DNA from 4 places in the Nocardia sp. NPDC058058 genome. Region 2 is predicted to be linked to each of the others. Evidence: riboswitches for the same ligand, from Rfam matches in the RefSeq annotation. Region 2 holds a riboswitch; each other region holds the start of a gene.
The links. A riboswitch is a leader RNA that binds a small molecule or an ion and turns the genes downstream of it on or off. The one in region 2 is predicted to bind S-adenosylmethionine.

Region 1: linked by a shared signal. The riboswitch ahead of ACFVUS_RS23140 (rhodanese-like domain-containing protein) and the one ahead of ACFVUS_RS16025 (bifunctional o-acetylhomoserine/o-acetylserine sulfhydrylase) in region 2 are both predicted to bind S-adenosylmethionine.
Region 3: linked by a shared signal. The riboswitch ahead of ACFVUS_RS19285 (aminotransferase class V-fold PLP-dependent enzyme) and the one ahead of ACFVUS_RS16025 (bifunctional o-acetylhomoserine/o-acetylserine sulfhydrylase) in region 2 are both predicted to bind S-adenosylmethionine.
Region 4: linked by a shared signal. The riboswitch ahead of ACFVUS_RS20075 (amino acid ABC transporter permease) and the one ahead of ACFVUS_RS16025 (bifunctional o-acetylhomoserine/o-acetylserine sulfhydrylase) in region 2 are both predicted to bind S-adenosylmethionine.

What each region holds. Positions count from the first base shown of each region.
Region 1 is NZ_JBHVSA010000002.1:1,850,572-1,858,329, forward strand. It holds gene ACFVUS_RS23130 (FAD-dependent oxidoreductase) at 1-1,096, opposite strand, end outside; gene ACFVUS_RS23135 (hypothetical protein) at 1,386-1,823, shown strand; SAM riboswitch class IV at 1,884-1,999, shown strand; gene ACFVUS_RS23140 (rhodanese-like domain-containing protein) at 2,016-2,438, shown strand; gene ACFVUS_RS23145 (O-succinylhomoserine sulfhydrylase) at 2,435-3,649, shown strand; gene ACFVUS_RS23150 (type 1 glutamine amidotransferase family protein) at 3,767-4,405, shown strand; gene ACFVUS_RS23155 (MarR family winged helix-turn-helix transcriptional regulator) at 4,402-4,848, shown strand; gene ACFVUS_RS23160 (HAD-IIA family hydrolase) at 4,861-5,619, opposite strand; gene fgd (glucose-6-phosphate dehydrogenase (coenzyme-F420)) at 5,783-6,823, shown strand; gene pta (phosphate acetyltransferase) at 6,925-7,758, shown strand, end outside.
Region 2 is NZ_JBHVSA010000002.1:181,872-189,629, forward strand. It holds gene ACFVUS_RS16005 (FAD-binding oxidoreductase) at 3-1,376, opposite strand; gene ACFVUS_RS16010 (NADP-dependent isocitrate dehydrogenase) at 1,689-2,906, opposite strand; gene ACFVUS_RS16015 (MFS transporter) at 3,215-4,708, opposite strand; gene ACFVUS_RS16020 (TetR/AcrR family transcriptional regulator) at 4,846-5,565, shown strand; SAM riboswitch class IV at 5,578-5,688, shown strand; gene ACFVUS_RS16025 (bifunctional o-acetylhomoserine/o-acetylserine sulfhydrylase) at 5,784-7,133, shown strand; gene ACFVUS_RS16030 (homoserine O-acetyltransferase) at 7,130-7,758, shown strand, end outside.
Region 3 is NZ_JBHVSA010000002.1:987,966-995,723, forward strand. It holds gene ACFVUS_RS19255 (crotonase/enoyl-CoA hydratase family protein) at 1-725, opposite strand, end outside; gene ACFVUS_RS19260 (2-oxo-4-hydroxy-4-carboxy-5-ureidoimidazoline decarboxylase) at 871-1,191, shown strand; gene ACFVUS_RS19265 (YbaK/EbsC family protein) at 1,231-1,704, shown strand; gene ACFVUS_RS19270 (flavin reductase family protein) at 1,850-2,314, shown strand; gene ACFVUS_RS19275 (LysE family translocator) at 2,316-2,954, opposite strand; gene ACFVUS_RS19280 (heme oxygenase (biliverdin-producing)) at 3,067-3,732, opposite strand; SAM riboswitch class IV at 3,924-4,037, shown strand; gene ACFVUS_RS19285 (aminotransferase class V-fold PLP-dependent enzyme) at 4,090-5,403, shown strand; gene ACFVUS_RS19290 (hypothetical protein) at 5,453-5,641, opposite strand; gene ACFVUS_RS19295 (DUF2752 domain-containing protein) at 5,695-6,147, opposite strand; gene ACFVUS_RS19300 (hypothetical protein) at 6,284-6,838, shown strand; gene ACFVUS_RS19305 (TetR family transcriptional regulator) at 6,813-7,439, opposite strand; gene ACFVUS_RS19310 (SDR family oxidoreductase) at 7,547-7,758, shown strand, end outside.
Region 4 is NZ_JBHVSA010000002.1:1,171,219-1,178,976, reverse strand. It holds gene ACFVUS_RS20110 (aminotransferase class I/II-fold pyridoxal phosphate-dependent enzyme) at 1-640, shown strand, start outside; gene ACFVUS_RS20105 (methyltransferase domain-containing protein) at 704-1,522, opposite strand; gene ACFVUS_RS20100 (HhH-GPD-type base excision DNA repair protein) at 1,620-2,198, shown strand; gene ACFVUS_RS20095 (hypothetical protein) at 2,317-3,021, shown strand; gene ACFVUS_RS20090 (hypothetical protein) at 3,155-3,862, shown strand; gene ACFVUS_RS20085 (hypothetical protein) at 4,026-4,727, shown strand; gene ACFVUS_RS20080 (flavin reductase family protein) at 4,892-5,443, shown strand; SAM riboswitch class I at 5,544-5,635, shown strand; gene ACFVUS_RS20075 (amino acid ABC transporter permease) at 5,646-6,527, shown strand; gene ACFVUS_RS20070 (amino acid ABC transporter ATP-binding protein) at 6,524-7,288, shown strand; gene ACFVUS_RS20065 (transporter substrate-binding domain-containing protein) at 7,316-7,758, shown strand, end outside.

The DNA of each region.
Region 1 (7,758 bases), 1.7 Mb from region 2:
CGGTGACGTAGGTCTGCGGCATGAAACGCGCCGCACCGTCGGCGTTCTCGTCGATGAGGACGCGACCGGCCTCGTTGGGCACGGTGCCCGCCTGATCGTCGAACGGCAGGGCGGGGATGTTCTGCGACAGGTAGCCGACCGCGCGGTAGATGGCGGTGACGTCCCAATCCTTGAATTCGCCGGTGCCCTTGACGTTTCCGGTGCCGTCGAGCGCGGTGCGCTCGGTGCGCAGGCCGACGACCTTGCCGTCCGCGCCGAGGATTTCGGCCGGGTTCTCGAAGAAGTGCAGGAAGAGCTTGTGCGGGCGGTTGCCGACGTCGCGGATGGCCCACTGCTCGAGGGTGTTGCAGATCATGTCGACCTGCTTGGAGTGCCGGCGCGCGGCCTCGGAACCCTCGTCGTAGTCGATGTCCTCGGGATCGACGATGACCTCGATGGTCGGCGAGTGATCGAGTTCGCGTAGCTCGAGCGGGGTGAACTTGGCCTGCGCCGGGCCGCGACGTCCGAAGACGTGCACTTCCAGGGCCTTGTTCTCCTTGAGACCGTCGTACACGTTCGGCGGGATCTCGGTGGGCAGCAGTTCGTCGCCGGTCTTGGCGAGCACGCGCGCCACATCCAGGGCCACGTTGCCGACGCCCAGGACCGCGACCTTCTCGGCTTCGAGGGGCCATTCGCGCGGCACGTCCGGGTGGCCGTCGTACCAGGAGACGAAGTCCGCGGCGCCGTAGGAGCCGTCGAGTTCGATGCCCGGGACCTCGAGCGCGCGGTCGGCGTTGGCGCCGGTGGAGAAGATGACCGCGTCGTAGAAGCGCTGCAGATCTTCGAGGTTGATGTCGACGCCGTAGTCGATATTGCCGAGCAGGCGCACCTGCGGCTTGTCCAGCACCTTGTGCAGGGCGGTGATGATGCCCTTGATGCGCGGGTGGTCCGGGGCGACGCCGTAGCGGATCAGGCCGAACGGCGCGGGCATCCGCTCGTACAGGTCGATGCTCACGTCGGCGTCGGATTTCATCAACGCGTCCGCCGCGTAGATTCCGGCCGGGCCGGCGCCCACGATCGCTATACGAAGCGGGCGGGTCGCTGCTTGTTCGGTCATTCTTGGCGCACCCTTTGGTTGAACTATCTTGCCGTCAAGTCTCAGCCGTCTTTCTTAGCTTAGGCTAAGTTGACGCCCTCGCCCCGGGGTGCCCTTCATTGGAATCCCCGAAGCTGCAGCGTTGCTGCGTGGTCCTGCTATTTCCGTTTTCAACCGGAAATTCTGCTGATTCTATCGGTGGGCGGAAGCCCCCGCCCGCGCCGGTGCCGCGCAACTGTGCGGACGCCCAGCAGCGTGAAATGCCGGTGTCGCGCCCGATCGCACCGCCGTGACCGGGCATGATCGAGTCATGGAAGATGCCGACGACCAGCAGATACCGATCGATCAGAGCAGTGCGCGCAGCATGCTGCCATTCCTGGTCGCCGCGGGCGTCCTGGTGCTGGTGATCGTGGGAATCGTGGTCGCCGCCCTGGTTTCGCCGGTTGAGAAGAATGTCACAGATTCGGACCGGCTCGAGCTGGCCTCCCGCAAGTTCCTCCAATCCCGCAGCGCCACCGGCACACTGGACCCCCGCGTGGTCTGCGACGGATTCACCGAGGAACGCTCCCCGCTCGCCCCCGCCAAGGCGGGTGACGGTACCGCCTTCGACTTCGTGAAACTCGGCGATCCGGCGGTGACCGGGGACCGGGCCACCGCGCAGGTCACCTTCGATACGGCCGGGAAGGAATCAACCTCCACCTGGCACTTCACCCGTTCCGGCAGTCTGTGGCTGGTCTGCGATTCCTGACCCGCCGCGACACTCTGCACGGTTTGACAGGTGGGCCTTTTTTCGGTCAATCTCATCCCAGGTCATGAGTACCAGCGCCAAGCCCCGGCTGGCTGGTCGGCAACCCTCCTCCGCGGCGGGGTGCTCCGGGTGACGACCTGGCCGCGCATCGGGCAACGGTGCGGCAAGTGCGGATTCACAGGAGGTCGACAAGTGAGCTACGCGGGCGATATCTCGCCGAAGCAGGCGTGGGAATTGTTGCGGGACAATCCGGATGCGGTGCTGGTCGATGTGCGCACCGAAGCCGAATGGCGCTTCGTCGGGGTCCCCGACACCAATGGCATCGGGCGGCCGACCGCGCTGATCGAGTGGGTGGACACCAGCGGCACCCCCAATTCGCGCTTCACGGACCAACTTCAGCAGGCCCTGGCCGAGCGCGCCGCGGATTCGGAAGCGCCGGTGATCTTCATCTGTCGCTCCGGTCAGCGCTCCATCGGCGCGGCCACCGCCGCCACGGCGATCGGCATCTCCCCTTCTTTCAATGTCCTCGAGGGTTTCGAAGGCGCGCTGGACGCGCAGGGTCACCGCGGCAGCGAAGGCTGGCGCGCCGATGGGCTTCCGTGGAGGCAGTCATGATCACCGGTGGTTCATTCGAGCGGCCGCTGCCCGAGGGCGTCGGCCCGGCCACGCTGGGCGTGCGCGGTGGTACGCGCCGTTCCGGCTATGACGAGACCTCCGAGGCGCTGTTCCTGAACTCGGGTTTCGTCTACGAGAGCGCCGAGGCCGCCGAGGCCGCGTTCACCGGCGAGATCGAGCACTTCGTGTACTCGCGCTACGGCAATCCGACGGTCGCCATGTTCGAGGAGCGCCTGCGCCTGCTCGACGGCGCGGAGGCGTGCTTCGCCACCGCGAGCGGTATGTCCGCGGTGTTCACGGCGCTGGGTGCGCTGCTCGCCGCGGGTGATCGCCTGGTGGCCGCGCGCAGCCTGTTCGGCTCGTGTTTCGTGGTGGCCAATGAGATTCTGCCGCGCTGGGGCGTGGAGACCGTGTTCGTCGACGGTGAGGATCTGGCGCAGTGGGAAGAGGCGCTGTCGGTGCCGACCCAGGCCGTGTTCTTCGAAACCCCTTCCAATCCAATGCAATCGCTGGTCGATGTGCGCGCGGTCTGCGATCTCGCGCATAAGGCGGGCGCGAAGGTGGTGCTGGACAACGTCTTCGCCACCCCGCTGCTGCAGCGCGGTTTCGATCTCGGCGCGGATGTGCTGGTCTACTCCGGCACCAAGCACATCGACGGTCAGGGCCGGGTGCTCGGCGGCGCGATCCTCGGGTCGAAGGAGTACATCGACGGCCCGGTGAAAACCCTTATGCGCCATACCGGTCCGGCGCTGAGCCCGTTCAATGCCTGGACGCTGCTCAAGGGTCTGGAGACCATGCCGCTGCGCGTGCGCCAGTCCACCGAGTCGGCGCTGCGCATTGCCGAGTTCCTGGAACTGCATCCGGCCGTGGCCTGGGTGAAGTACCCGTTCCTGAAGTCGCATCCGCAGTACGAGCTGGCCCGGAGTCAGATGTCCGGCGGTGGCACCGTGGTGACCTTCGAATTGAAGGCGCAGGCCGAAGCGGCCAAGAAGCGCGCCTTCGAGGTCCTCAACGGCCTGCGCATCATCGATATCTCGAACAACCTCGGTGATTCCAAGACGCTGATCACGCATCCGGCGACCACGACGCATCGCGCCATGGGTCCGGAAGGCCGTGCGGCCATCGGTCTTTCCGATGGTGTGCTGCGGATTTCGATCGGTCTCGAGGATGTCGAGGATCTGCTGAACGATCTGGGCCGGGCACTGGCCTGATAGGAAGCCCCGAGGGCCGGAACCGTCATCGACGGTTCCGGCCCTTTGTCGTTTCGGTCGGAGTCCGAAGGATTGCGGCTATTGACAGCTTGCTGTCAAACATGACAGGATGCTGTCATGACGAAAACAGTTCACCTGGCCGTGTACGACACCTTCTCCGATTGGGAGCCCGGCTTCGCCACCGCGCACATCAACCGCCCGCTGTGGCATCGCGAGCCGGGGGAGTGGCAGGTCCGAACCGTCGGCGCCACAAAGGATTCCGTCGTCTCCATGGGGGGTGTGCGGGTCACGCCGGATCTGACCCTCGACGAACTCTCCCCGTCCGACAGCGCCATGCTGATCCTGCCCGGCTCGGCCACCTGGGAAGCCGGTGCGCTGAATGCCTTCGCCGATAAGGCGCGCGATTTCCTCGCCGCCGGTGTCCCGGTCGCCGCCATCTGCGGCGCGACCTTCGGCCTGGCGAGCGCGGGTCTGCTGGACGGCCGCAGGCACACCAGCAATGCGGCGGAATACCTTGCCATGAGCGGATATTCGGGTGGCGCGGACTTCGTCTACGAGCCCGCCGTGACCGACGGTGATCTCATCACCGCCAGCGGCACCCTGCCGGTCGATTTCGCCCGCGCCATTCTGGGCCGGCTGGATATCTTCGAACCGCACATCCTCGAGGCCTGGTATCTGCTCTATGGCAAGAACGATCCGGCGGGCTTCTTCGCGCTGGCCGAATACGAGGAGAGCCGCGCGGTGGCGACGGCATGACCCGCACCGAACAGGATCTCTTCAGTACGGCGGCGATCACGTCTTTCAAGCTGAACGGCCAATTCCTGGCCATCGCAGAGGAATTGGCCGGTCCGGCCGGGCTCACCGCGGCCTGGTGGCAGGTGCTGGGCGCGGTGCTGCACGAGCCGCTGCCGGTGGCGGGCATCGCCCGCGAGATGGGCATCACCAGGCAGAGCGTGCAGCGCATCGCGGATCTGCTGGTGGAGAAGGGTTTTGCCGAGTACCGCCCGAATCCGCAGCATAAGCGTGCCAAGCTGGTGGCCGGTACCGCGGCGGGTCATGCGGCGGTGCGGCGCATCAATCCGCAGCACGCCGAGATGTCCGCGCGGCTGGTGGCCGAGCTGGGTATCGAGCGCTTCACCCGGATCGTGGATTCGCTCACCGACCTGTCGGCCGCGCTCGAAGCCATCGAATCCGAGTAATCGCAGCGTCTTTCAGGCGTCGAACGGGGCCTTGGTCTTGCCGACGAGTTCCGCGACCGAGTGCAGTACGGCGGTGGGCCGGTACGGATACTGTTCGACGGTGGCCTGGGTGGAGATGCCGGTGGTCACCAGGATGGTGCGCATACCGGCTTCCAGACCGGAGATGACATCGGTGTCCATCCGGTCGCCGATCATGACGGTGGACTGCGAGTGCGCGCCGATTCGGCGCAGCGCCGACCGCATCATGAGCGGGTTGGGCTTGCCCACGTAGTACGGCTCCTTGCCGGTGGCGCGGGTGATGAGCGCCGCGACCGAACCGGTGGCCGGGAGAATGCCCTCACGCGAGGGTCCGGTGGGGTCCGGATTGGTGGCGATGAATCGCGCACCCGCCGAGATCAATCGGATCGCGGTGGTGATCGCCTCGAACGAATAGGTGCGGGTCTCGCCGAGCACGACGTAGTCCGGATCGCTGTCGGTGAGCACGTATCCGATTTCGTGCAGCGCGGTGGTGAGCCCGGATTCGCCTACGACATAGGCGGTTCCGTTGGGCCGCTGCTCCTTGAGGAAGGTGGCGGTCGCGAGCGCGGAGGTCCAGATCGATTCGACCGGGATGTCCAGTCCGGTGTGCCGGAGCCGGGCCTGCAGATCGCGCGCGGTGTAGATGGAGTTGTTGGTCAGCACGAGGAACGGGATGTTGTTATCGCGCAATTCGGCCAGGAACTGGTCGGCTCCGGGCACCATGTGGTTCTCGTGTACGAGAACCCCGTCCATGTCGGTGAGGTAGGACAGGATCGGTTCTTCGGAAGAGGTCACGGGCCAATTGTCCGCTATCCCCGTTGTGTCGGGTGGGTGCGACCCCCGCCACATGGCTGACTAGGGTGCGAAGGGAGCCGTAAACCGGGAATCCGAACGGCGGCGCGGGAGGTTGGCCCGCATGACCAAGCGCACAAGGCGAAGGAGTGGCGCGGTGACAGACCTCAAACTCGGATACAAGGCGTCGGCGGAGCAGTTCGGTCCGCGAGAACTGGTGGAGATCGCGGTCGCGGCCGAACAGCACGGCCTGGACAGCGCGACGGTGAGCGATCACTTCCAGCCGTGGCGGCACAATGGCGGGCACGCCCCGTTCTCGCTGGCCTGGATGGCCGCGACCGGTGAGCGCACCGAGCGGATTCTGCTCGGCACCTCGGTGCTGACCCCGACCTTCCGCTACAACCCCGCGGTGATCGCGCAGGCGTTCGCGACCATGGGCTGCCTGTACCCGAATCGCGTCATGCTGGGTGTCGGCTCGGGCGAGGCGCTCAATGAGATCGCCACCGGATACAAGGGCGAATGGCCGGAGTTCAAGGAGCGTTTCGCGCGCCTGCGCGAATCGGTGGATCTGATGCGCGCGCTGTGGACCGGCGATCGCGTCGACTTCGAAGGCGAGTACTACAGCACGGTCGGCGCGTCCATCTACGACGTGCCCAAGGGTGGCATCCCGGTGTACATCGCGGCGGGCGGTCCGCTGGTGGCCCGGTACGCGGGTCGCGCGGGTGACGGTTTCATCTGTACCTCGGGCAAGGGTATGGACCTGTACACCGAGAAGCTCATGCCCGCTGTCGCCGAGGGTGCGGCCAAGGTCGGCCGGACGGTCGACGATATCGACCGCATGATCGAGATCAAGATCTCCTACGACACCGATCCCGAACTGGCCCTTGAGAACACGCGTTTCTGGGCCCCGCTGTCGCTGACCGCCGAGCAGAAGCACTCCATCACCGATCCGATCGAGATGGAGGCCGCCGCCGACGCCCTGCCGATCGAGCAGATCGCCAAGCGCTGGATCGTGGCGAGCGATCCGGATGAGGCCGTGGAGCAGATCAAGCCGTACCTGGACGCGGGCCTGAACCACCTGGTCTTCCACGCCCCGGGCCACGATCAGCTGCGCTTCCTCGATCTGTTCAAGCGCGATCTGGCCCCGCGCCTGCGCGCGCTGTAGTTCGCTTCCGGGTGCGGTGCGTCACCGGCGGCGCATGATGTTCGGCACGTCGGTGCCGCACCCGGGAAATCTTTATATTCCGGTCGGTACGCTCTTGATTTATGGCCTCACCGGTTTCCAGTGTGTACATCGCGTCGCCCGAGGGTGACACCGGCAAGTCGACGGTGGCGCTCGGCGTCCTGCAGGCGTTGGCCGCGACGACACCGCGAGTCGGAGTGTTCCGGCCGATCACCAGATCCGCGACCGAACGCGACTACATTCTCGAGCTGCTGCTCGAACATTCCACCGCCGATGACGATTACGACCAGTCCATCGGCGTCACCTACGAACAGGTGCACGCCGATCCGGACGCCGCGATCAGCGAGATCGTCATGCGGTATCACGCCATGGCCAAGCAGTGCGATGCCATTCTGATCCTGGGCAGCGATTACACCGATGTCGCCAGCCCGAGCGAACTGCGCTTCAATGCCCGCATCGCGGTGAATCTCGGTGCGCCCGTGCTGCTCGTGGTGCGCGGCTCCGAGCGCACGCCCGCCGAACTGGGGCAACTGGTGGAGCTGTGCCGCACCGAACTGGTGGCCGAGCACGCCAAGCTGGTGGCGGTGATCGCCAACCGCTGCGATCCCGATCAGCTGGAGGCCGATACCGCCGCGCTGGCCAAGGCCGCCGCGGTGCCGTCCTGGACGCTGCCGGAGGTGCCGCTGTTGCAGGCCCCCACCATGGAGGAGCTGTGCCAGGCCATCGGCGGCGAAATCTACAGCGGCGACCCGGAATTGCTGCACCGCGAGGCGCTCGACGTGATCATCGGCGGCATGACCACCGAGCACATTCTGGAGCGGCTCACCGACGGCGTCGCGGTGATCACGCCCGGCGATCGTTCGGACGTGCTGCTGGCGCTGGTGAACGCCCATGAGGCGGAGGGCTTTCCGTCGCTG
Region 2 (7,758 bases):
GCTCAGACCGGGATCGGGAAACCGCTTCGAATGGTGCCCTGTTCGTTGTAGCGCCGTTTGATCGAGCGCAGGCGGGACAGGGTTTCCGGATCGAAGGCGGCGGCCGCCGAATCACCGGCATCCAGATAGGTGAACGGTTTGCGGCCCGAGACATGTGAATGCAATGCCGTGGTGATCGCCACCTGACGCTCGGCGACGGCCGCCGCGTGCTCGGGTGTCGGGGCCGGCCCGAGCATGGACAGCAGATAGGGCTCGCGAATCCCGGCGGCGGCGCCCGCATCCGCGCGCGGGCGATACAGCGCACCACCCAGGTGCCGGACCTGCACGAGCGCGAGCGGCGCGATCGAGCGTTCCGGGCCGGGCGCGGCCGCCGCACCCGCCATGGCCGGGCCGAGCAGCACCTCGGTGACGTGCGGGGAGAAATCGGTGAGCAGTTCGGCGCGCACCCGGGCCGGGCTCGGCGCGGTCGGCTCCATGCAGATACCGCCCAGCTCGGTCACATCCAGGGGTCGCCGATTGTCCAGCACCACACCGGGAATCGCCTCGAACCGATGCAGCGGTCCGGTAATCCCCTCCACCCCAACCACATCCACCGCGATCATGACCCGGCCCCGCAGTGGTTCCGGCACCTGCGGAAAGTCCGGGAACCGCACCAGTGTCACCCAGATGCTCAGTCGCTCATCGGCTTCCGCCGTCGCCGCCCGAAACGCAGCGAACACCTCCGCGGCCCGCTCGGCATCCCACAGCATGCGACCGCCGTACAGCGGTCCGGTCTCGAAGAGCTCGAACTCCAGCCCCGTCACCACCGCGAAGTCCCCACCGCCGCCGCGCAACGCCCAGAACAGCTCCGGATCCGATTCGGCGGTCACCCGCATCCGAGTGCCGTCCGCCAGCACGACCTCCGCCGCCCGCACCGCGTTCGCCGCGAATCCCCTACTGCGCGCGAACCATCCGAGCCCACCTCCGAGCGTGTACCCGGTAACCCCCACCACCGGTGAACTCCCCACCGCACCCGCCAGCCCGTACGGCGCGGTCCGCTCCGACAGCGCACCCCATCGCACCCCGGCCCCCACCCGAGCCGTCCGAGCCCCGGCATCGACCGCGATATCGGCGAGTCCGCCGGTCTTCACCAGCACCGTCCCATCCGCCGCCGCCGAAGCCCCGTGCCCCGTCCCCTGCACGCTCACCGCCACCCCGAACTTGCCCGCGTACTCCACCACGGCCGCCACATCCGCAGCGTCCGCGACCTCCACCACCGCCGAAACCCGCTGCTCCACAGCCACATTCCACGGCGTCCGCGCCCCGTCGAACTCCTCATCCCCCGCCACGAGCACCCGCCCGCGCACCACCCGCCGCAAATCGTTCCCGATACCCACCACAACTCCTACTCGCCCGCCAACCGGCCCATCCTCCCCCGCCATTCATGAGAGTTTCATGACCCCAAAAGAGTTGGTCACGGGAAAAGGCCCGGAAAACAGTTCGGGCACCCGCGCCGCCTTGATGGCGGGGACAGGTGCCCGGAATGCGTGGGGGCGAAGGGATAGGCTCGGCCGGGACGATCGGTCCCGGCCGCCATCGGTTCGCCGCTGCGGCGCTGTTCACGTTGCATCAGCGCGAAATTCGGACGCCTGAACGTCCTGGACGCCGAAACGCCCTGTGCCCCCGAAGGTGAGACTCCGGGAGTTGAATCAACGCAGTGTGCGCGCCAGGTTGGCGTCGAGCACGCCGAGGAATTCCTCGGTGGTGAGGTAACCCTGGTCGCCGCCCACGAGCAGGGCGAGGTCCTTGGTCATCTGGCCGTCTTCGACGGTCTTGATGACTACCTCTTCGAGGGTCTGCGCGAAGCCGATCACCTCGGGGGTGTTGTCCAGCTTGCCGCGATGCGCCAGGCCACGGGTCCACGCGAAGATCGAGGCGATCGGGTTGGTGGAGGTGGGCTTGCCCTGCTGGTACTGGCGGTAGTGCCGGGTGACCGTGCCGTGCGCGGCCTCGGCCTCACAGGTGCGGCCGTCCGGGGTGAGCAGCACCGAGGTCATCAGACCCAGCGAGCCGAAACCCTGTGCGACGGTGTCGGACTGGACGTCGCCGTCGTAGTTCTTGCAGGCCCAGACGTAGCCGCCCTCCCACTTGAGCGCGGAGGCGACCATATCGTCGATCAGGCGGTGTTCGTAGGTGAGGCCCGCCGCGTCGAATTCCTTCTTGAATTCGGTCTGGTAGATGTCCTCGAAGGTGTCCTTGAACATGCCGTCGTAGGCCTTGAGAATGGTGTTCTTCGTGGAGAGGTACACCGGGTAGTTCTGCTGCAGGCCGTAATTCAGCGAGGCACGCGCGAAATCGCGGATGGACTCCTGGAAGTTGTACATGCCCATGATCACGCCGCCGTCTTCCGGCATGCGCACGACCTCGTGCTGGATCGGCTCGGAGCCGTCCTCCGGCGTGAAGGTCAGGGTGACCGTGCCCGCCTGATGCACCTTGAAATCGGTGGCGCGGTACTGATCACCGAAGGCATGGCGGCCGATGATGATCGGCTTGGTCCAACCCGGAACCAGACGCGGCACATTCGAGATGATGATCGGCGCGCGGAAAATGGTGCCGCCCAAGATATTGCGGATGGTGCCGTTCGGCGACCGCCACATCTTCTTGAGATCGAATTCCTTCACCCGGGCCTCGTCCGGAGTGATGGTCGCGCACTTGACGCCGACGCCGTGCTTCTTGATGGCGTTCGCCGCGTCGACGGTGACCTGATCATCGGTCTTGTCGCGGTATTCGATGCCGAGGTCGTAGTACTCGAGGTTCACATCGAGGTACGGGTTGATCAGCTTGTCCTTGATGAACTGCCAGATGATCCGGGTCATCTCGTCGCCATCGAGTTCGACGACGGTCCCTTCAACCTTAATCTTGGACATTGGACTTCGTGTCCTCCTAGGAAGGTGGTGCTCCCATTGCACGGCCAGGTGAGCACGCTTGTGAGCGGGAACCCCGGCTGTTCAACAAACAACGTATATGCCCGGCGTTTTCCTCGGGACCTCTGGTACCAGGTCCGCGCGGTAGGACGCCAAACAAGACGAGCGTACTGCTGCTGCCGACCTCACCGCGCGGGCAGCCCCCGCTGTGCGGGACCCCATCCGAGTTACTCACAGGTAGCAAAGGCGTGACCCAGGGCACGAAACACCCCCGCCGCGCATAGCTCGACTGGGGTGCGAATTCGAACGGATCAGACTCCGACGTGCACGTGCTCGGAACCCTCGAGCAGATTCTCCGGCTTGTCCCGGATCATGAACGCGATGATCGGAATGGTCAGCAGGAAGAAGCCCGCGCCCGCGTAGAACGCGATGTCGTACCCGTGGATCGAGGCGCGCGCCACCACATTGTCGATGGTCGGGTGATTGCGGGCATACCGCTCGGTCGCCTGCACCGACAGCGTCATCAACAGTGCGGTGCCGATGGAACCGCCGACCTGCTGCGCCGCGTTCAACAGCGCCGAGGCCACACCGGAATCCTTGTCATCGACCTGATGCAGCGCGGTGGTCTGCATGGCCACGAACAAGCCGCCCATACCGAGCGCGATCAACAGGATCGCGGGCAGCACATGGGTGGCATAGCTGTCCCCGAGCTCGAGCTGCGCCAGGTAGAGCAGCCCGGCGGTGCCGAACAGCGCGCCGACCAACATCACCGGCCGCGGTCCGAGCTTGGGCAGCACCGCGCTGGCGATACCGGCCGAGATGACGATGCCGAGCGGGAAGGGCAGGAACGCCGCGCCCGCCTTGAGCGCCGAGTACCCGAGGGTGATCTGCAGGTAGAAGCTCAGGTTCAAGAACATGGCGAACATGGCGATCGGGGTGATGAGCGCGACCAGGAAGGACCCGCCGCGATTGATTTCACCCGGAATACGCAGTGGCAGCAGCGGATTCGCGGTACGCCGCTCGATGGCGACGAACGCGATCAGCAGCGCCACACCCACGCCCAGCAGCGACAGGGTGCTGGTCGCGCCCCAGCCGTCATCGGCCGCGCGGCTGAAGCCGTAGACCACCGAGACCAGGCCGAGCGTCGCGGTGATCGCGCCGGGCAGGTCGTACCCGCCGGTGCGCGGGGCCGGAACGTCCTTGATGACGAACGCGATGGCGCCGGCGAACGCCAGCAGCGCGATGGGGGTGTTCACCAGCAGGCACCAGCGCCAGCTGGCGTATTCGGTGAGCGCGCCGCCGACGATGAGGCCGATGGCCGCGCCGCCCGCCGAGACGCCCGCGAACACGCCGAACGCCCGCGCACGCTCCTTGGCCTCGGTGAAGGTCACCGACACCAGGGACAGTGCCGCCGGAGCCAGCAGCGCGCCGAACGCGCCCTGCAAACCGCGTCCGATGAACAGTTCCGCGGTGTTCTGTGCCAGACCGGCCAGCCCGGAGGCCGCGGCGAAGCCGATCAGGCCGATCAGGAAGATGCGGCGGCGGCCGAGGTAATCCGCGAGCCGCCCGCCGAGCAGCAGCAGGCCACCGAAGATCAGCGTGTACGCGGTGAGCACCCACTGCCGGTTGCCGTCACTGATGCCCAGGTCCTGCTGGGCGAAGGGCAGGGAGATGGTGACGATGGTCGCGTCGAGCACCACCATCAGCTGGGCCATGGCGATCACGCCCAGCGCCAGCCAGCGCTTGGAAGCGCCTGCCTGACTTGATGTTTCGTTGGGCGCGTCGATCGCGGTCCCAGTGGTCATGCCGTCTCCTCGGGAGTGGTTCGAACAGCTCGCTCCATCGTGGCACCGGCCGACATTTGGCGTCAAGAGAAAAGTGTCGCAATCAGACAGTTGGCCGTTAACGTCACAATCCTGTCCGACGGCTATACAATGACGGCATGGCCGAGTCGTCGACGATCGCTGATTCCCCACAGCGGCAGCACACCCTGGAACGGCACCGCCCGGGCCTGCGCGAGCGCAAGAAGCAGCAGACCCGGACGCGAATCATCGATGTGGCGCTGCGGCTGTGCGACACACAGGGGTTCGACGCCACCACCGTGGAACAGATCGCCGATGAGGCCGATGTCTCACCGCGCACCATCAACCGCTACTTCGACAGCAAAGAGGCGATCGTCATCGCCCCCGTCGAGGACATGGGCAAGGCCCTGGCCGAACAGCTGCGCGCCCAGCCGATCACCGGCAATGAACTGCAAGCCCTGCTCGATGCCTTCCGGGCCACCGTCGAACAGGTCATCGACGGCGACAATCCCGCACCCTTCCGCTGGTTCCAGCAGATGCAGCGCATCTCACAGAACAACGCCACGGTGCGCGCGGAAAGCCTGTCCGCCGCCGACACCAAGACCCTGTCCATGACCACCGTGCTGGGCGAACGCCTGCGCATGGACCCCAATTCCATGCCGGTGCGGCTCATTTCGACCACCTGGCACGGCATCGTGCGCGTGGGCATGGAGTGCGAGTTCGACGCCGCCTCCGAATTCCCGGATTGCTCCAGCGCCGGATCGGCCCGCGAGCTCATGGACAACGTCACGGCCGCCTACAACGAGTTCATTCGCAGCTGCGCCCTCCCCGTCGCCGAGGCTATTGCGCCGCCCCGTTAGAATCTGCGCCAAGGTCAAGAGCATCAGCGCCAAGCCCCGGCTCGCTGATCGGCAACCCTCCAGCAGCGGCGGGGTGCTCCGGGTGAAGACCAGGCGCTCGAAGGCCGAGCGCAAGCGCACTGTAGGAGGACCCGAGATGTGTTGTTGTCGAAGCCAATTCGCCTTCCGATAACGTCCGCCTCCGCCGATTCCGGCGACCTTTCCACCTGGAGCACGACATGAGTGACTCGACCGCGCCCTCCGCCTCCCCCGCGAACGGCGATACGGATCCCGCCAACTGGTCCTTCGAGACCAGGCAGGTCCACTCCGGCCAAGCCCCCGACGCCGCCACCGGCGCGCGCGCCCTGCCGATCTACCAGACCACCTCGTACGCGTTCCGCGATACCGATCACGCCGCCGCGCTGTTCGGGCTCGCCGAGCCGGGCAATATCTACACACGCATCATGAACCCCACCCAGGACGTGGTGGAGCAGCGCATCGCCGCGCTGGAGGGCGGTGTGGCGGCCCTGCTGCTGGCCTCCGGGCAGGCCGCGGAGACCTACGCGATCCTGAACCTCGCGCAGGCGGGCGATCACATCGTGTCCAGCCCGCACCTGTACGGCGGCACCTACAACCTCTTCCACTACTCGCTGCCCAAGCTGGGCATCGAGGTCAGCTTCGTGGACGATCCGGATGATCTGGCGCAGTGGGAAGCGGCCGTGCGGCCCAATACCAAGGCGTTCTACGGCGAGACCGTCGCGAACCCGAGCAGCTCGATTCTGGATATCCCGGGCATCGCGGGCGTCGCGCACGCCGCCGGTGTGCCGCTGATCGTGGACAACACGGTCGCCACGCCGTACCTGATCCAGCCGCTCGCGCACGGCGCGGACATCGTGGTGCATTCGGCGACCAAGTACCTGGGCGGGCACGGTTCGGCCGTCGCGGGTGTGATCGTGGACGGCGGCACCTTCGACTGGACCGTCACCGACGCCGAGGGCAAGTCGCGGTTCCCGGGGTTCACCACCGCCGATCCCAGCTACCACGGTGTGGTCTTCGCGGATCTGGGCGCACCGGCGTACGCGCTCAAGGCGCGCGTGCAGTTGCTGCGCGATCTGGGTGCGGCCGTCGCGCCGTTCAACGCGTTCCTGATCGCCCAGGGCATCGAGACGCTGAGCCTGCGGGTGGAGCGGCACGTATCCAACGCGCAGGCGGTCGCGGAGTTCCTGGCGCAGCAGCCGGGCATCGAGAAGGTGTACTACGCGGGACTTTCCGACTCCCCCTGGTTCGAGCGTGGCAAACAGCTGGCACCCAAGGGCGTCGGCGCGATCGTGTCCTTCGAACTGGCCGGCGGTGTCGATGCGGGCAAGAAGTTCGTGGACGCTCTCGTGCTGCACAGCCATGTCGCTAACATCGGGGATGTGCGTTCGCTCGTGATTCACCCCGCCTCGACCACCCACTCCCAGCTGACGCCGCAGGAGCAGCTCGCTTCCGGCGTCACCCCAGGTCTGGTGCGGTTGGCCGTGGGCATCGAGGGAATCGACGACATTCTGGCGGATCTGCGCAACGGACTTACGGCGGCCGCGAGTTGACCGCCGATACGGATTCGAAGACCACCGTCCCGACCGCGGCGGCGCTACTACCGCCGCCGGACGGGACGCTCGCCAGCTTCTCCATCGGGGATGTGGCACTGGAGAGCGGCGCCGTCATTCCCGATGTGACGCTGGCCGTGCAACGCTGGGGCGAACTATCCCCGACCGCCGATAACGTGGTGCTCGTGGAGCACGCGCTCACCGGCGACTCGCATGTGGTCGGCCCGGCGGATGTGCATCACGACTCCGCCGGTTGGTGGGACGGGACCATCGGTCCCGGCAAGGCCGTCGACACCCGGGAATGGTGTGTCATCGCGATCAACGTGCTCGGCGGCTGTAAGGGCAGCACCGGCCCGTCCTCGCTGGCGCCGGATGGAAAAGCTTGGGGCGGAAGGTTTCCCGAGTACACCATTCGCGATCAGGTGACCGCGGAGGCGCAGTTCTTCGATCTGCTCGGCATCGACCGATTGGCCGCCGTGGTCGGCGGGTCCATGGGCGGTATGCGGGTGCTGGAGTGGATGATCGGCTATCCGGAACGGGTCGGGGCGGCACTGGTGCTCGCGGCCAGCGCCCGCGCCACCGCGGATCAGCTGGGGCAGCAGACCACGCAGATCGCCATCATCAA
Region 3 (7,758 bases), 810 kb from region 2:
ACGTAGCGCAGTCCGTCGGCGACCTTGCCCGCCTTGGGCTGATCCAGCACATCCTTGATGCCCTGCACCACCAGCGGCGGGTTCTCGGCGATCTCGCGAGCCAGCGCGTACGCCGCGTCCAGCACCGCTTCCTGATCGGCGAACACATCGTTGATCAGGCCGATCTTCTCGGCGCGCGCCGCGTCGATGTCCTTGCCGGTGTAGGCGAGCTCGCGCAGATGCCCCTCACCGATGATTCCGGGCAGCCGGTGCAGCGAGCCGATATCCGCGACGATGGCGACCTTCGCCTCGCGCAGACTGAACTTGGCCTCGGCGCTGGCGAGCCGGATATCGGCCGCGGCGATGAGATCGAGTCCGCCGCCGATGCACCAGCCCGAGACGGCCGCGATGACCGGCTTGCGGCACTCCGCGACCGCGGTGACCGAGGCCTGCATCTCACGCACGTGCCGCAGGAAGTCGGTGCGCGGTCCCGCGAGCGCCTTATCGGCGAGCAGCGGCCCGAACAGCGGGCTCATGGCGGGCAGGTCCAGCCCGTAGGAGAAATGCTTGCCCGACCCGGTGAGCACGACGGCCCGCACCTCCGGATCCGCGTCGAGCTCGCGGAAGATGAGCGGCAGTTCACGCCAGAAGTCCGGGCCCATGGCATTGCCTTTGCCGGGACCGGTCAGGGTAACCGTCGCGATGTGGTCCTTGCTTTCGACCTCGAAAGCCTTCCAATCGGTCATCGGTCCAGCGTATCGGGGGTGCGGAGGGTCCGGGCGGGCGGTGTAAATCCTGTGCTAAATCTGCTGTCCCGCACTGGTTTCCGGGGGCTCGCGGACGGGACGATTAACAGGGTCCACAAGCCACACTCCGGGCTGGGAGTTTCCCGTGTTGATGCATCATGGAATCGGCCTCGACCGCTTCAATTCCTGTTCCCGCCGGCGCGCCGTGCACGCCCTGTACGAATGCTGCAGCTGTGTCAGCTGGGCCGAGAAGATCGCCGACGGCCGCCCCTACCCCGGCTACGACGCCCTGCACACCGCCGTCGCGGCGGGGCTGCGCGCACTCTCCGCGGCCGAATTGGAGCACGCCTTCGATTCGTGTGCGCGCGAAACGATTTCGGAGCACAGCGTCATCGAGCTGGAACGCGTCACGCGAGCACGCATCGAGCGAATGCTCGGCCCGGAAGAGGGCTATCCCGAATACTGATCCCCCGCACATCCACCGCAATCGCTCTACTCTGGTGCCATGCGCAGGTCCCTGCCGCCGGTCGCTTCCAAAGTTTCCGACACACTGATTGCTCGCGGTCATCACGGGGTCATCCTCACCCAGCCGCAACCCACCCACACCGCGGCCGAGGCCGCCCAGGCACTCGGCGTGGAACTCGGGGCGATCACCAAATCGCTGCTGTTCCTGCTCGACGACGATCCGGTGCTGCTGCTGGTGTCCGGCGCGCACACGGTCGATCTGGATCGCACCGGGGAACGCCTGGAGGGCACGCTGACCCGGGCTCCGGCGGCGATGGTGCAGCAGGTGACGGGTCAGCCGATGGGCGGGGTCGCCCCGGTCGGGCATCCGATCAACCTGCCCACCTACATCGATACAGCGCTCGCCCGGCATGCGGAGCTGTGGGCCGCGGGCGGGCATCCGAACACGGTATTTCGCACCACTTTTGGCGAGCTGGTTCGAATAACCGCTGGTCTGGCGATCGACGTCGATTGAGTTCGCACCAATTTCCGCACCGGATGGAATATCCGGCGGGCCGTGGACGTAGGTTCGGAAGGTGACCGATTCTCCGACGCCTGGCGCCGAGCTCCACGTGCCCGACGACCTGAGCGGCATCACCGCCCAGCAGTATCGCGCCGCCATGCGCCATTATCCGGCGGGCGTCACCATCGTCACGCTCAAGTCTCCGGACGGGCCGGTCGGTTTCACTGCGACCTCGTTCGCCTCGCTATCGGCGCAGCCGCCGCTCATCTCGTTCAATATCGCCGAGACCTCGTCCAGCATCGCCGCCATGACCCAGGCGGAATCGGTGGTGGTGCACTTCCTGGGCGAACATCAGAAGCATCTGGCGCAGCGGTTCAGTCGCAGCGCCGAGGAACGTTTCACCGACCGATCGCTGTGGACCACCCTGGAATCCGGCGAACCGGTACTGCACGGGACGCCGATCTGGGTGCGCGCCACCGTGCACCAGCTGATTCCGATCGGCGATCACACCCTGGTGATCGGCCTGGTCACGCGGGTACACGACAACACCGAGGACGCGCCCGCCGTCGGCCCGCTGGTGTACTACAACGGCGTCTACCACCGCGCCGAGATCGCCGACTGACTCACGCCGCGGCGGAGGCGACGGTGCCGATGCCCAGCGCCGCCAGGATTCCGGCGCTCGCCTGCTCCAGCCGATCCCGCACCTTCGGCTTGCGCAGCAGTTCCACCGCACGCGAGGCCGCCAGGGCCAGCAGCACCATTTCGATTGCGGCGATGGAGGATTCGATCGCGCCCAGGGTGAGCGTATTCGCGAACGTCACCTGGGTGAGGAACTGCGGCAGCACCGCGAGATAGAACAACCCGACCTTCGGGTTGAAAATACAGGACAGCAACCCCGCGGCGAACGCCGAGCGAATCGATGACGCCCGTTCCCGCGACCCCCGCGCGGCCAATTCCGCCTCCGCGTCCGCGAGCCCCCTGCGATGCGCCATGAGCGCCCGAATCCCCAAGTACAGCAGGTAGATTCCACCGACCACCTTCAGGCTGCGATACGCCGTGGCCGACTGCTCCAGCAGCGCCGCCACCCCCGCCGCGACCACCACCGCCCAGACGATTCCGCCGAACGCGGATCCGGCCGCCGCCGCTATCCCCGGACGCGGCCCGGCCATCGAAAAACGCAGCACCAGAAAGGTATCCGGACCGGGGGTCAGGGCCAGCAGCACGCACAACCCGAGAAAGCTCAGCAGCAGGGGAAAACTCACCCTCCCATGGCAACCCACCGCGGCCCACGGGCGCAAGTGTTTTCACCGCACATGAGAAAGCCGCCGACGTTCCGGAGGAGAAACGTGCGGCGGCCCTCGGAGCGGCAGAGATTCAGTTCCGCGCGCTGAATTCCGCGCCCAGTTCGCGGAACACGTCGGTGTTCATCGTGAACGCCAGGCGAGCCTCGTCGAGCACCCGCTCGACATCGGCGCCTTCGATGGGCAGTCCGTCCAGGTTCTCCCGGTACTCGCGCTTGAACGCGGCCGGATTCGAGATGTCGTCGAAGACGTAGAAGCGCACGCCGTCGCCCTTCTTGGGCAGGTTCCACAGCTTCTCGGCGGTACCGCGAATGACCTGGCCACCGGACAGATCACCCAGGTAGCGGGTGTAGTGGTGCACCACGTAGCCGGCGGACCATTCGGTCGCGCACTCCTCGATGCGAGCGGCGTAGGCGGCGGTCGAGGGCAGCGGGGTCAGTTCATCGCGCCAGTTCGCACCGCCGAGGTAGGCCAGATCGGCTTCCAGAGCGGCCAGGCGGGCCAGGCCCGGCTGTACGAACGGTCCCGCGACCGAATCGGAAGCCAGTGCGGCGGAATGCTTTTCGAGCGCCTCGTAAACGAACCAGAGCTGCGAGGTGTAGCGGTAGAAGGCTTCGACGCCGAGTTCGCCGGTCAGCAGATCGCGCATGAAGGTGGAGTGCTCGGCCTCGGCGTGCTGCTGTTCGGTCGCGCTGCGGATGAGCGTCGAGAACGGCGCGGCGGTGTCGGTGTCCAACATGGTCGAGCTCCTCGTTCGGTCGAAATTACGTCTCCGGGGCGCCCACCTTTGGATACCCTAACTTTCTCTTCGACCATACGCTTCAGCAACGATCTCGCGATTCGACCTTTTCGGCCCTCCCGATCCAACTTTCGGATGATTTTCGCGGCGGGGTTGACAAGAACCGCGATCTTCTGCAAGCTCTTCAACCAGGTCATGAGTACCAGCGTCAAGCCCTGGCTAGCTGGTCGGCAACCCTCCTCCGCGGTGGGGTGCTCCAGGTGACGACCGGGCCGCCGCCCGACCGGGCGCGGCAAGCGCGGACTCTCGATCATTGCTTTCCTTGATCGCGTGTCCCTTGCCCGATGGGATTTCGTGATGACTGCTTTCGCCGACCAGACCTGTGCCGCCCTCGCCACCGTTTCCGGTTGTGAGCTCGAGGTACCGCTCGTGCAGGGCGGAACGATTCGCTACGCCAACTTCGACTATGCCGCCAGCGCACCGGCTTTGGCGCAGGTCACCACCCGCGTGCAGGATCTGCTGCCGTTCTACGCCAGCGTGCACCGGGGTGCGGGATACGCCTCGCGCGTCTCCACCGACTGCTACGAATCCGCTCGCGGTTCGGTCGCCCGCTTCCTCAACGCGGCCGACGATCAGGTCGTGGTCTTCACCCGCAACACCACCGATGCGCTGAACCTGCTGGCCTCCTGCGTGCCCGGTGACACCGTGGTGCTCGATTCCGAACACCACGCCAATTTCCTGCCGTGGACCCGCAACGGCCGCCGCGTGGTGCCGATCGCGGACACCATCGAGGAGACCATTCAGCGCGTGGTCGCCGAACTGTGCACCAAACCCGCTGCGCTGCTTGCCATTACCGGTGCGTCCAATGTGACCGGGGAACTGCTCCCGCTGGAGCGGCTGGCCTGGATCGCGCACCAGTGCGGCACCCGGGTACTGGTGGACGCCGCCCAGCTGGCCCCGCACCGGCGCATCGATCTCCAGACCAGCGGTATCGACTACCTGGCCTTCTCCGGTCACAAGGCGTACGCCCCGTTCGGCGCTGGTGTACTCGTCGGCCGCCGCGACTGGCTCGATGCCGCCGAGCCGTACCTCGCGGGCGGCGGCGCGGTCCGTTCGGTGAGCGCCGACAGCGTGGAGTGGGCTCCCGCCCCGCAGCGCCACGAGGCCGGTTCCCCCAATGTGCTGGGTGTGGCCGCCCTCGCCGCCGCGTGTGACGCACTGGCCGAATTCGACGAGACCACCCTGCTCGAACATGAGCAGTACCTCACCCACCGCCTGCGCTACGGCCTGAAAACCGTTCCGGGCGTGAACTTCCTGCGCATCTGGCGGGACAGCGCCGATGCGGTCGGCATCGTCGCCTTCACCGTCGACGGGTTCGAGCCCGGCCAGGTGGCGGCCTACCTCTCGGCCGAACACGGCATCGGCGTCCGCGACGGCCGCTTCTGCGCGCACCCCCTGCTGTCGCGTCTCGGCGTCGACGCCGCCGTGCGGGCCAGCATCGGCCTGGGCACCACCGCCGCCGATGTGGACCGCCTCGTCGACGCCATCGCCGCTCTGGTCGAGAACGGTCCCGCCTGGGACTACGCCAAGACCGAGGGCCACTGGAACCCCACCCCCGAAACCCGCCCCTTCGGCAGCTCGGCCGCCGGCGCGGCCCCCTGCGCGATCTGACCCTCGGTTCGCCGCTGGTCGCCGGTCGCGATCCGGGCCGGCGGCCGGTCTAGAACACCAGGTAGCGGCGAGCGAGCTCTTCCACGAAGGGATCGTCGTCGGCGACGGCATCGAGGATGTCGAGGTCGTCCCGCACCGAAACCTGGCGTCCGTCTTCCTGATCCGGGTCCGGCGGCCCGTCCTCATCGAGCTGCCGGACCAGTTTCGCGCGCACGCGCTCCTTCAGCGAATCACTCATAGCCAGAGCATGCCCGGTTTGCCCGAGGTAATTCGGCCAGGCACGCCGACCGATCACACCGGCGCGAGCCAGCTCCCCCACGGCGTATTGCGGACCACCGTATATAGGACGAGAAAGGCCAGCGTCACCCACAGGGCGGTCCTGGGCAGCACCCGCGGTAGCGGCGGCGGGCTCGTCCGCCCACGGAACCCGCTCACCAGCCAGGTCACCCACCACGCCAGGAATCCCAGCAGCAGCGGCACCAGCAGGATATTGCTGTGAATCGCGTCGAGCACCCGGCCGTCGGTGAGATTGTGCAATCCGCGCAGCCCGCCGCAGCCGGGGCACCAGTACCCCGTCACTTCCTTGAACGGGCAGAGCCCATACGACCCCGACTCATGCGGATCGCGAAAGTGCAGTAGCACCAAGCCACCTGCCACCGCGGCACCGCCGAGCAGCGGCAATCCGGCACTCAGCCACCTGGGGTGAGCAGCGGATTCGGCGTCACGCGCCTGCACGGTTTCCACCAGACAACCGTAACCGGGCCCGCCGCAACCCGCCATATTCCGCGCGACTTCGCACCCCCGGACAGTGCGGTTCGCAGTCCGAACCCGTGGGTATGCTTCCCCTGCAAGGGTTTTCGATCCGCGGGAGGTAGGTCACATGCGCCAGCGCCAGGCCGACAGTGGCAGAATCGCCCGCGCCGCCGCCTCCGCGGGCATGCTCGCCCTCATCATCGTCGCCAAAGCGGGCAGCATGACCTTCGGCTACTCATTCCCCAACAGCCTGCTGATACTGCTCGTAATCGCGGCGATCGGCGGCGCGTACCTGCTGTTCCAGCGCCGCGAGCGCCCCGGCTCATCGGGCACGAACCCCGTCCCGGTTCCGGCTGTCGCCCAGGTCGGCGACAACCCGCGATCCGGCGCGGTTCCGCCTGCCGCCCACCGGGTTACCGACCCGTCCGCACCACCGGTTTCCGTTCCCGCCGGCGCGCAGCGGGTCATCGGCCCGGTCGCGGCATCGCACGCGGCCGATCCGGCCGCCGCCGTGGCCACCATCTCCGCGCACGCGCTGCACCCGAACTATCAGGAGCCGCCCACCATGCCGGTGCACTACCGCACCGGGACGGCGCCGGACGACGCACCGACCATCGGACTCGGCGGCTCACACGACGATCCGCCGACCGTGGGCCTCAGCGAATCGGCGCCCGCTCGCTGACCGGCGCGGTGAGCGCGCCCGCGAGCATGTCGATGATCTCGGTCCACGCGCCGGTGTCCCCCGCCGCGACCCGGCCCGACTCCACCGCCCGCTCATGATCGGCCAGTAGCGCGAACAGCATGGTGGGCAGCGCGCGCAGCCGATGCACCCGCAATCGCGGTGCGAGCGTGGTCATTTCATCGCCGAGCCGCTGCATGATCACCCGCACCGAGGTGCGGCGGTCGCTCTCCAGATTCGAGGCGTCGGTGACCGCCGGGTGGGTGTGGATCTGTTCCAGGAAGCGCGCGTAGTGATGACTGCCCTCGCTGGCCCCGAGTTCGAACATCGGCAGCACCAGCGCCTCCAAGAGCGCGTGCACCCCCGCACCCGCGCCGACCTGTTCCGCGAGCATTTCCAAGCGCCGCACCTCGAGCGCGCCGAGTCGCAATTCCACCACGGCCTCGATGAGTCCGTCCCGCGAACCGAAGTGGTACTGGATCGCCGAATTGTTCCGCTGTCCGGCGGCCGCGGCGATATCGCGCAGCGGCACCGCCTGCCCGCGTTCGGCGATCAATCGCTCGGCCGCGAAGATGATCCGCTCCCGCGCCTCGTTCACTCCCACAGGTGCAGAATAGCCGTCCACCAGCCGATAAAGAACTCATCCTTGACAGTTAAGCACTTGTTCTTAAAGCTCTGGGTGACTGCCATCACTCGATAGGACTGCACTCGATGATCCTGGACACCTTCCGACTGGACGGCCGCGTCGCCGTCGTCACCGGCGCGGGCCGCGGTATCGGCGCCGCGACCGCGCTCGCGCTGGCCGAGGCCGGCGCCGATGTCGCCCTCGCCGCCCGCACCCCCGCGCAGCTCGAGGACGTCGCGGGCAAGATCCGCGCGCTGGGCCGGCGCGCGGTGATCGTGCCCTGCGATCTGAACGACCT
Region 4 (7,758 bases), 990 kb from region 2:
CTGGGACAACGCGTACGCGGTGCACCCGCTCACCGATGCCGCCGATCCGGTGCTGGATGTGCTGGGCCTGGCGGCCGCGGCCGGAAACCCCAACCGCCCCTACGTCTTCGCCTCCACCTCGAAGATCACCTTCGCGGGCTCGGGCGTGAGCTTCTTCGGTTCCTCGACCGCGAACCTGGACTGGTACCTGAAGCACGCCGGTAAGAAGAGCATCGGCCCGGACAAGGTGAACCAGCTGCGCCACCTGCGTTTCTTCGGTGACGCCGAGGGTGTGCGCACGCATATGCAGAAGCATCGCGCCATTCTGGAGCCCAAATTCAAACTGGTGCTGCGCATTCTGGAGGACCGCCTCGGCGCCTCGAAGATCGCGTCCTGGACCGAGCCCAAGGGCGGCTACTTCATCAGCCTGGATGTGCTGGAGGGCACCGCGACCCGGGTGGTGGCGCTGGCCAAGGACGCGGGCATCGCGCTGACCCCGGCCGGTTCGTCCTACCCGTATGGAAAAGACGTGGAGGACAAGAACATTCGCATCGCCCCCAGCTTCCCGTCCCTGGGCGAGCTGGAGAAGGCGATGGACGGCCTGGCCACCTGCGTCCTGCTCGCGGCCACCGAGAAGATCCTGAGCCTCGGCGGCGAATAGACTCCTAACGAGCGAAGGCGCGCACTGGAATCCAGTGCGCGCCTTCGCTTTACGTTTCGAATCCTATGCGGGCTTATGTGCCAGCACGGCGAAGATGGTCACCGACAGGTGGATGTCACCGCTGGCGGCCCCGGCCTCCAGATCGGCGATGAGCTGATCCCGCTGCTGTTCGGTGATGGAACCGCGCGCCACGGACATATCCGCGATCCGCGCCACCAGCGCGCCCGCGCCGATGCCGCCGTCCTGAATCAGTGCGTGCGAACCGATATCGTCGACGACCAGTCCGGCCGCGGTGAGCTGTCCGGCGAGCCGCCGCCCCGCGAACGGATTGGTGGTCCCGGCGATCATGGTTTCGATCACCTCGTGCACGACGGCGCGATCACCGGGGTGCACGACCGCCGTGCCCCAGTCGCTGTCCATCACGACCACGCGCCCGCCGGGCTTGAGCACCCGGGCGATCTCCCCGGCCGCGCGGGCGGGCGCGGTCAGATGCTGGAAGACCCGCTCGCACAACGCGATATCGAAACTCTCGCTGCCGAACGGCAGCCCGTAGGCGTCGCCGGAGACGAATTTGGCGGTGGAGCCGGATTGGCGCACGCGCCGTTCGGCCTCGGCGAGCAGTCGCGGATCGGGTTCGACGCCGATCGCGGATCCGGTCGGGCCGACCCGGTCGGCGAAGGTGAATACTTCGGATCCGGTGCCGGAGCCGATATCGACGGCGCTTTCGCCGGGCTGTACCGCCAATGCGTCCTGCGCCCAGTTCCGCAGTCGGCGCACGCCTGGCAGCGCGGCCTGCAAATCCTGGACATCGACCAGTTGATCCTGGCCGTCGCGATCGAACCGATCCGGTTTCGAGCCGGATCCGAGGCCGTCGTGCGGCACGGTTCCCACTGAAGAATTAGCCATGGTGTCGGGCATGGCGCCGACCCTACTCGTGACCCGCGTCACCGCAACGCGGGACGGGTGGGATGATCGAGCCATGGTGAGCCGCGCTGTGTGTATCGCTCAAGAACCCGCCGCCGACGCCCTGCTCTCGGCGGACGATTTCGCGCTTTTGGTGGGTATGACCCTGGATCAGCAGTTCCCGATGGAGCATGCGTTCCGCGGCCCGCAGAAGATCGCCGATCGGATGGGCGGCTTCGACATCAATAAGATCGCCGCCGCCGATCCCGCCGAATTCGAGGAACTCGCCGCCACCCCGCCCGCCATTCACCGCTACGGCCGCTCCATGGCCCGCCGCGTGCAGGAACTGGCCCATTTCATAGTCGAGAACTATGACGGTGATACCTCCGGCCTGTGGACGGCCGGAGATCCGGACGGCAAGGAAGTCCTGAAGCGGCTCAAGGCCCTCCCGGGCTTCGGCGATCAGAAGGCCCGAATCTTCCTGGCGCTCTTGGGCAAACAGAAGGGCTTCACCGGCAAGGGCTGGCGCGAGGCCGCGGGCGCCTACGGCGAGGACGGCTCCCGGCGTTCGGTGGCCGATGTCGTTGACGCCGAATCCCTATCTCAGGTAAGGGAATTCAAGAAGCAGGCCAAGGCCGCCGCCAAGTCGAAGTAGTCCCCGGTACACCGGCCCGATCGAATCAAGCTGGTTTTTAACCTCTGGTAATCGGTTCGGTTGCTTAATGCTTGCCGCCATCAGTTCGTTTCAGGCAGTGGTGAGGGAAGCAGTACCAATGAAGATGAGGAAATTCGCCGGGGTCGCGGCCCTTTTGATAGGCGCGATCGGCGTGACGACCGGGACCGTGGCAGCGGCTCCGGCGCAGGCCGATGCGGGTGCGATCAACTACAGCGCCACCAATACCAACACGAACACGGTCATCACGACCGATGCCGGATCCTTGGTGGTCGAGGACGGCGTGTTCAAGGTGAAGGCGGCCAACGGCACCACGGTCGCGGGCACCGAATTGAGCTTCCGGGTGGACGATTTCGTCTTCCCGATCGCGGCGGAGATCAAGGATCGGACGGCGACCCTGACGCCGCAGTTCGATCAGGCGCACGCGGTGTACAAGCCGGTCGCCCTGCCGTATGAGAACCAGGCCCCGTGGAAGACCGAGTACGACCGTGAGCAGGCCGCCTGGAGCCGTCTGACCAGCACCATCAGTGCGGGCGCCACCATCGGTACCGCAGTCGGCGGCATCGCCGGCGCGGCCATCGGCTGCGTGCTCGGCGGTGCGGTGAGCGCGACCCTGACCGGTGCGCTGACCGCCATGTTCGGTGCGCTCCCGGCCGCCGTGGTCGGCTGCATCGCGGGTGTTGCCGCGGTCGGCTTCCTGGGCACCTTGGTGGGTCAGCTGTTCATCACCGCGCCGGTCGCGATTCTCGCCGCGGCGCAGTACTTCACAACCATCAACACCCCGTTCGTCGCCCCCGGTAAATAATTCGGGGCGGTTTGCCCGAGGTTGCCGCGACAGTGTTCATGTTCGCGGCATCCTCGGGCAATCTCATGTTCGCGTCAACGGGTTTCGATTCCCTCGTTCCCCCTGCGGATCCCTGATGAGGAAAACCGAAAAAATGCTTTCGAAGAAATTCGCCGCCACCGCGGCGCTGGTGATCGCTGCTCTCGGCGTCGCCACCGGTACTGCGGGAGCTGCCCCCGAGGCCGCCGACGCCGGTGCCATCAACTACACCGCCACCAATACCGATACCAACACGGTCATCCGGACCGATGCCGGTTCCATGGTCGTCGAGGACGGTGTCTTCAAGATCAAGGCTGCCAACGGCACCACCGTGGCCGGCACCGAGCTCAGCTTCCGGGTGGATGACTACGTCTTCCCGATCGCCGCGGAGATCAAGGATCACACCGCGACCCTGACCCCCGAATTCGTCGCGGACAAGGGTGTTTACAAGCCCATCAACCTGCCGTACGAGAACCAGGCTCCCTGGAAGTCGGATTACGACCGTGAGCAGGCCGCCTGGAACCGCATGACCCAGACCATCACCATGGGCGCCACCATCGGCACCCTGGTCGGCGGCATCGGCGGCGCGGCTGTCGGTTGCGTCATCGGCGGCGTCGCGGGGGCGGTGCTGACCGGCGCCCTGACCGCCATGTTCGGTGCGCTCCCGGCGGGCATCGTCGGCTGCATCGCCGGCATGAGCGTTATCGGCTTCCTGGGCACCCTCGCGGGCCAGATCCTGGTGACCGCTCCGGTCGCGATCATCGCCGCGTTCAACTACTTCACCACCATCAACCAGCCGACGCTGCAGGCGCCGGCGAAGTAGTTTCACGGTTTCACAGTTTCACGGCACGGCCCCCGCTCACACAATTCGAGCGGGGGCCGTTGCTTGTCAATACTTCGAATCATCAGGGTTGCAAGACTCCCGCGCGGCCCCGTCTTGCTCGATGCTGGCCGACGCACTGCACGAGAGATGAGGGAAGCAGTACATGAAGATGAGTAAATTCGCTGCTGTCGCCGTTTTGGTGACGGCAGCTCTGGGCGTGTCCGCGGGCACGGTCAATGCCGCTCCTGAATCGGATTCGGCCGCAATCAATTTCACGGCCACCAATTCCCAGACGAATACGGTCATTCACACCGATGCGGGTTCGCTGGTGGTCGAGGATGGTGTGTTCAAGATCAAGGCCGCCAATGGCGCCACGGTCGCGGGTTCCGAACTGAGTTTCCGGGTGGACGATTTCGTCTTCCCGATCGCGGCCGAGATCAAGGATCGCACCGCGACCCTGACCCCGGAGTTCGATGTCGACAAGGCTGTCTACCAGCCGGTCGCGCTGCCCTATGAGAACCAGGCTCCGTGGAAGACCGACTACGACCGTGAGCAGGCCGCCTGGAACCGCCTGAAGGACACCGTCGCGATGGGCGCCACCATCGGCACCCTGGTCGGTGGCATCGGCGGCGCGGCCGTCGGCTGCCTCATCGGCGGCGCCACCCTGGCCACCGTGACCGGTGCGCTGACCGCCATGTTCGGCGCCCTGGGCGGCGCGGTGTTCGGTTGCATCGTCGGCATGAGCGTCATCGGGTTCCTCGGCACCCTGGCGGGCCAGCTGTTCGTGACCGCCCCGGTCGCGATTCTGGCTGCCGCGCAGTACTTCACCACCATCAACCAGCCCTCGGTGCAGCCCGCCAAGTAGTCCGGACGCATCCGTTCCGCCGATGGTCCCGGCCGGAACGGATGGCACCGCGAGGATGGATGGAACCCGCTCGGTCGAACGACCGAGCGGGTTCGTCGTATTTCCTTGCGATCTCCGTGAATCCAATGGTGTCCGGAGTGCGCCCGCGGTGGTGCACTGGGGTGATGGGTGAGCTGACCTCGATTCGCGGCGATGCGGCCGCACTCACGACGGTGGATGGGGCGGATCTGCGAAAGACCTTCGCGCACTTCCCCAGTGGAGTGGTGGCGGTCTGCGCGCGGATCGGCGGGGTACCGCACGGCATGGTGGTGAGCACCTTCGTGCCGGTGTCGCTGGACCCGCCGCTGGTATCGCTGTGCGTGCAGTACTCCTCGGAGACCTGGCCGCGGCTGGAGAAGGCGTCACTGCTGGGGCTGAGCCTGCTCGGGACCGAACAGCAGGCCGCGGCGCGCAGTCTGAGTTCGCGCAACGGTGACCGCTTCCGGGATGTGGAACTGCGCAGCGGGCACGGCAATGCCGCGTTCATCGCGGGCGCCAGCGCCTGGCTGGAAGCCTCTGTGCACGAACAGGTTCCGGCGGGCGATCACGCGGTGGTGCTGTTGCGGGTGCATCGGCTGACCGCGCATCCCGATACCGAGCCGCTGGTATTCCATCGCAGCGGATTCCGTTCGCTGCACGACGGCGCGCCGCCGGGACTGACCGAGGCCGCCAGCTGAGGCCGTTGGCTGCGGCCCTCCGCTGAAATCATTGCCGCGCCATTGAATTCACGTTGATCCGGACCGGCGACAGTCGCCGGACCGGCTCGTAACGTCATCCTCACCATCCAGAGCGACCGAGAGACCTGGCTCGTAGAAGTCGCAGCAACCCCCCGATTCGGGTGCGGGTGCTACCGCCGGGACCGATGGAGGACAGATCCACATGAGTACCCTTGCCGCGCCGCCCGATTCCCGGGAGGAGGACGCACATCATGACGACGGCGCGCTGACCGTCGCACCCACCCGGCATCCGTGGCGCTGGGTGGCAGGCGGTATCGCGCTGCTGGTGGTCGCGCAGTTCGCGCACGGCCTGGCCGTGAATCCGGGCTGGGACTGGTCCACGTTCGCGCAGTACATCACGGCCGCCTCGGTGCTCTCGGCACTGAAGGTGACCATCGAGCTGACGTTCTGGGGCACCCTGCTCGGCTTCTTCCTCGGCGTCTGGCTTGCGATCGGCCGCCTGTCGAAAAACCCGGTGCTACAGGCTCTTTCGTGGGCCTACATCTGGTTGTTCCGGTCCATTCCGCTGATCGTGCAATTGCTGTTCTGGTTCAATATCGCGTACCTGTACAAGACGCTGTCGCTGGGCGTGCCTTTCGGACCGGCGTTCTACACCTTCGACGTGAACGGTGTGATCAGCGGATTCACCGCCGCAGTCATCGGTTTGGCGCTGCATCAGGCCGCGTATTCGGCGGAAATCATTCGCGCCGGGATCATTTCGGTGGATCAGGGGCAGTGGGAGGCGGCCAAATCGCTCGGGTTGCCCTGGCACAGGCAGTTCTTCGGGGTGATCGCGCCGCAGGCCATGCGCGGCATTCTGCCCAATGCCGCCAATGAGGTGATCAGCCTGTTCAAGGGCACCTCGATCGTCTCGACGATGGCGATCGCGGAGTTGTTCTACCAGGTGCAGGTGATCTTCGGCCGCAATGGCCGGGTGGTGCCGCTGCTCATGGTGGCGACGGTCTGGTACATCGTGCTCACCTCGATCCTGAATGTCGCGCAGTACTACATCGAACGCCACTTCGCGAAGGGCAGTGCGCGATGAGCGAGTACGCGGTCGAATTGCGCGGCATTCGAAAGTCTTTCGGCGACCTCGAGGTGCTCGGCGGGGTGGATCTGGCGGTGCGCACCGGCGAGGTCACCGTGATCCTCGGTGCGTCCGGTTCCGGCAAGTCGACCCTGTTGCGCACCATCAACCACCTGGAGAAGGTGGATGCCGGCACCGTCCGGGTGGGCGGTGAACTGGTCGGCTACCGCCGCCGGGGCAATCGACTGCACGAGCTGCCCGAGCGCGAGATCCTGCGTCAGCGTTCGCGCATCGGATTCGTCTTCCAGAACTTCAATCTCTTCCCGCACAAGACGGTTCGGGACAATGTGGCCTTCGCGCTGATCGGCGCGCTCGGCCGGCCCAAGGCCGAGGCGCGTGCCGAGGCCGCGCGGTGGCTGGAGCGAGTCGGCTTGGCGGACAAGGCCGATGAGTATCCGCGCCGACTGTCCGGTGGTCAGCAGCAGCGGGTGGCGATCGCCCGCGCGCTGGCCCTGCGCCCGCAGGTGCTGTTGTTCGACGAGCCCACCTCCGCGCTGGATCCGCAGCTGGTCGGCGAGGTGCTCGATGTCATCCGGGATCTGGCGCGGTCGGGTTCCACGCTGGTGATCGTCACGCACGAACTGGGTTTCGCCCGCGAGGTGGCCGACACCGTCGTGCTGCTGGACGCCGGGCGAATAGTCGAACAGGGCCCGCCCGCCCAGGTTTTCGACGAGCCCGCGCATGAGCGCACCAAAGCTTTTCTCTCGCACGCGCTCTGACGCGTCGTCCCCAAGTGAAGGAATGTCATGTCTTTGTCGAGTCGTCGCAGACGGATAAGCACCGCGCTCGCGGTCGCGATCCTGGGCCTGTTCGTCGGCGCGTGCGGTAACGGCGACGGTGGCGCGGACAGCACGCGCACGGTGAACGGCCTGACCTACGATCTGACCCCGCAGCAGTCCGGCCGCGTGCACGCGGACAAGGTGGATTCCATTGCGGCACAGGTGCCCAAGGCGATCCGGGACCGCGGCACGCTGATCGTGACCGGTTCGGCGGCGTCCGCGCCGCCGCTGCGCTTCCTGGCCAATGACGATCGCACCACGGTCGGCTCCGAGGTGGATTTCGCGAACCTCTTCGCCGACATCCTTGGCTTGAAAGTCGATCTGCGCACCGCGGATTGGGCGCAGAACTCGGTCAAGGTGGATTCCGGTGAGGTGGACGCCTTCATCTCCAATGTGACCGTCACCGAGGA